One region of the Janthinobacterium sp. GW821-FHT03A03 genome, then DNA from elsewhere that is predicted to be linked to it. Evidence: predicted binding sites of a transcription regulator. Region 1 holds the regulator's gene; the other holds the start of a gene.
The links. Region 1 encodes FliA, which starts transcription of late flagellar genes. Its sites were predicted from a motif close to CTAAAGTTTNNNNNNNNNNNGCCGNTA; they were not measured.

Region 1 (2,200 bases):
ACTTGCGAAATCGCATACATGACGACGAAAAAGGCGAACAGCAGGGTGATGAAGTCGGCGTACGAGATCAGCCAGCGGTCCTGGTTGTCCGGTTCCTCGTCATACTTCCTGCGCGCGCGCCGCATCATGATCAGTGCTCGTGCAGCAGGCTGGCGACGCGCTCTTCGATGATGCGCGTGTGGTCGCCCGTGGCGATGTCGTACAGCACGGCGGCCGAGATTTCATACTGCACCACCCGGCGCGAGACGATGGCCTTGAGTTTATTGGCCACCGGCAGGAACAGCAGATTGGCCAGGCCGACGCCGTAAATCGTCGAGACGAAGGCCACGGCGATGCCGCTGCCCAGTTTGCTGGGGTCGGTGAGGTTTTCCATGACGTGTATCAAACCGAGCACGGCGCCCAGGATGCCGATGGTGGGCGAATAGCCGGCCGCCGATTCCCACACCTTGACGGCCTGGCGCTCGGCCATCTCGTAGGCGGAGATTTCCACGTCGAGCAGCTGGCGCAGCTTGTCCGGCGCGATGCCGTCGACGATCATGCGCAAGCCCTTGGCGTTGAAGCGGTCGGCCGTGTTCTCCATCAGGCGCTCGAGCGCCAGCGGGCCGTCGCGGCGCGCCGTCAGGCTCCATTGCCCGATGTCGCGCGCCAGCGCGGCGCGCGTGTCGGCGGGCGGCAAAAATACCCAGCGCAGCATTTCCAGGCCGCGCACGAAAGTGCGCAGCCGTGTCTGCAGCAGCACGGCGCCGAAGGTGCCGATGATGACGATGGCGAAGGCGGCCGGCTGCAGCAGGGAGGCCATCTTGCCGCCTTCCAGTGCCTGGCCGACCAGCAGGCCCGCCAGCGCCAGCGCCAGCCCGATTACGCTGGACCAGTCCACGCCTGCTCCCTCAAGGTTGCGCGCAGGCGCGCGACGGCCTGGGTATGCAGCTGCGAGACGCGCGATTCGGATACCCCCATCACCGCGCCGATCTCCTTCAGGTTCAGCTCTTCTTCGTAGTACAGGCCCATGAGTATTTTCTCGCGTGGCGGCAGCGCGTCGATGGCGTCGATCACGGACTGCCGGAAATCGGTATCGAGCAGGGAACGCAAGGGGTCGCTGTCCTCGTCCACGCAGTGGCGGTCGAGGAAGCTGTCATTGCCGTCCGGGTCATGAAAATCTTCGTAGTACACCAGCTGGTGGCCGCCGCCGTCGCCCAGCATTTCCTGGTAGTCGGCCAGCGACATTTTCAGCAGTTTCGCCACTTCCGACTCCGTCGGCGGGTGGCCGAGGCGCTGCTGCAGGATGCTCATCGCCTCTTCGATCTTGCGCATGTTCTGGCGCATGCTGCGCGGCAGCCAGTCGCTGGTGCGCAATTCGTCGAGCATGGCGCCGCGGATGCGCAGCACGGCATACGTCTCGAACTGCGCGCCATGGGTTTCCTCGTAGCGGCTGATGGCGTCGAGCAGGCCGATCATGCCGGCCTGGATCAGGTCATCGACCTCGACCGAAGGCGGCAACTTCGCCTTCATATGGTGCGCCAGACGCTTTACCAGCGGAATGTGCTCCGTCAGCAAATAGTCCTTGTTCGATTTCCCTTTGACCGTGTACATAGGCTGCTTATTGTTTTATCGTCTTATCTGGTGCTACGGTTGGATTCAGGCGCTGAAATGGTGTGCGCTCCCCGTCTGGTACAAGGTGCTTCCCAATACGGGCGCCGCCGAACGCACCAGCCGCTCGGCCAGTCCGCGGAACGCCACCGACGCGCCGGCCAGCGGAAACGCATCGACCACGCTGCGGCCCAGGCGCGCGGCGCGGTGCAGGTATTCATCGGCCGGCACCGAACCCATCGACGTCAGTTTCACGGCCAGGTAGCGGCTTGCCGCCTGCGCCATATTATCGTATACCACTTTTGCCTCGGATTCGGAAGCGCCGGTAACAAGAATGCCGAAGGGACGCCGGCCCAGTTCCTGGTTCAGGCGCTTGATCAGGCAGTACGCCGCCTTGATCGAGGTGGCGCTGTTGGACACCTGCACCACGATATCGGACGAGGCCATCAGCGGCACGGGGAAGCAGTCGCCCTGCTCGGCCACGACGCCGTCGACCAGCACGATGCCGCTCTGACGCGCCATCACCTCGAAGGTCTTGCCCAGGCGGCGCGTCTCGTCCTCGCCCGCATAGTCGGCGCTGTCCATCAGATGGTTGCGCGCCCCCATGTGCGCC
Region 2 (2,200 bases), on a different contig from region 1:
CGGCAGGGCGACCAGCGTGGCGCCGGCCAGGGTCAGGGCGATGGCGGCCTGGACTGGCGTCCGGCGCCAGGAAAAGCGAAAACCGTGCATGGGCGGTCCTTTCGTTGAATTGCTGGGATGAGTGGCTAAAATCATAGCCTGTTTCAGGCCAAAAAACCGCCCGCGAACTTTTTTGCATGCGCATAAAAAATCGGCATATAGTTTGACGATCCCGACACCGTGCCGCGCGACTGCCAAGGAGAATCGCCATGCAACTTGAAGCGCTGTTCCAGCAACCCCATGCCCTGCCCACCGCCCCGAAGGTCGTCGACGAACTGGTCCGCAGTTTCGACAATCCCGCCATTTCCACCGAAGACATCGCCCGCCAGCTGGGCGCGGACCCGGCGCTGAGCGCCAAGCTGCTGCGGCTGGCCAACTCGGCCTACTACCACGTCTCGCACAGCATCGGCACGGTGGAAGACGCCGTGCTGATGCTGGGCTTTGTTACCGTGCGCACGCTCGTCATCAGTTCGGGCCTGGTCAACGGCTACAAGGCCGTGCCCGGCCTGAACCTGCCGCAGTTCTGGCGCTACAGCCTGCACAGCGCCGTATCGGCCCGCTGGATCGCCAGGCAGACGGGCGACAACCAGGACCTGGCGTTTACCATCGGCATGATGCATGCGATCGGCCAACTGGTGATCCATGCCGCCATGCCCGAGCAAGCCATGCAGCTCGACAAGATCGCCCCGCCGCTCGATGCGCGCCGCCTGGACGCGGAGCGGGTCTCGCTGGGCTACAGCTACGCGGACGTGGGCGCGGAACTGGCGCGCCGCTGGAAATTCCCGCCCACGTTTGCCGCCACCATCGCCGCCTTTCCCGATCCGCTCATCAAGGCGCCCCTGAACCGCCTGGCCGCCATCGTCCACCTGGGCGCCTGGCGCGCGCGCGTCGACGAAAACGCCCTGAGCAATGAAGAAATCATCGCCTGCTACCCCAGCGACGTGGCTGAATCGCTGGGCCTGCCGCCCTCCGTGCTGGTGGACAAGATGCCGCCGCCGGCCGAACTGAGCGCGGGGCTGGAAGAATTGGTGAAATAAGCGCGCCGCCGCCGACACCCGCCAAGCCCCGCATCCACGGGGTCTGGCGCGCTGTTTCGGCGCATTTTTCGGCAGGCAGGCGCGCGCGGTTGAAATTATTTGCATTTATTTTCAAAAAACCCCTCAAGTTCCCGCCGTGGCCGCCGTTAACCTAGACAAGCAGTAATACATTCACTAGTTACGGGTGTGATCATGACCTCCAACGACGTTCTCTCGATGTACGAAAATATTGCAGGAATGACCAATAAAATGGTCGTGGCGGCGCGTACGAGCGACTGGGATGGCCTGGACACCCTGGAAAACCAGTGCGCCAGCGCGGCCAGCACGGCCACGACGGGCAAGGTACCCGCCCTTGCCGGCGCTGCGCGCCTGCGCAAGATCGACCTGCTCAAGCAAATCCTGGCGAATGACCGCGACATCCGCGCCGTCACGGAACCGTGGATGACGCAACTGGCCAGCGTGATGCCCGCCGCGCGCGCCCGCATGTAAACAAGTTTGCATCGCAGAAAAGACAAAAGCACCCGAGGGTGCTTTTTTTACGCCTGCCGCCCTGGCCGGCCGCGCAGCGCGCGCCAGTGTTGGCAGGGAGAAAGAATTTGGAAGGCGAACCCCAGGTATCTCCTGGCGTCGCCTCGCTGCCGGTTGCATCCGGCGTCCGCGAGCACATCGTCGGCATCGCAGACCGCTTCCAGGCCCAGGCGTTTATGCAACGCTACACCTGTTTGCCGCGCCACGCTATCGTTGGTGGCTGCGCCAGGCTGGGACTGTTTTGTCGTAGAGCAAGTCCACTGAATTAATCATATCACCATCTTTGAAAAACAGGCAACGCGATTGACACGCGTTTCCATGTATTTTTTCAATATCTTTTTATATATCAAATTTCAGCGGAGCGTTAACGGGAGAACGGCTCCGGCTCCGCTTCCGGCGCCGGCTCTTGCTCCCCTTCCACCGTTTCCGTCAGCACCGGCACGTCGGTCTTGCGGCGGAACGGCTTGCGCAGCAAGACCCAGTACTTCGATGGCGCCGCCGGTGCCGCAGCCTGCCTGCGCTTGCGCACGGCATACGCGATGACGGCCGTCAGCAGCAGGAAGAGCGCGGTGCCGATGCCCAGCCATAGCAAGCCA

Region 2: the regulator FliA is predicted to act here: its motif matches at 1,199-1,225, upstream of AC07VI_RS16380 (flagellar protein FliT).

Annotation. Positions count from the first base shown of each region.
Region 1 is NZ_JBWKUZ010000001.1:392,471-394,670, forward strand. It holds gene motD (flagellar motor protein MotD) at 1-125, opposite strand, end outside; gene AC07VI_RS01795 (flagellar motor protein) at 131-877, opposite strand; gene AC07VI_RS01800 (RNA polymerase sigma factor FliA) at 859-1,590, opposite strand; gene AC07VI_RS01805 (MinD/ParA family ATP-binding protein) at 1,636-2,200, opposite strand, start outside.
Region 2 is NZ_JBWKUZ010000008.1:342-2,541, reverse strand. It holds gene AC07VI_RS16390 (M13 family metallopeptidase) at 1-90, opposite strand, end outside; gene AC07VI_RS16385 (HDOD domain-containing protein) at 249-1,076, shown strand; gene AC07VI_RS16380 (flagellar protein FliT) at 1,269-1,565, shown strand; partial or broken gene AC07VI_RS16375 (hypothetical protein) at 1,969-2,200, opposite strand, start outside.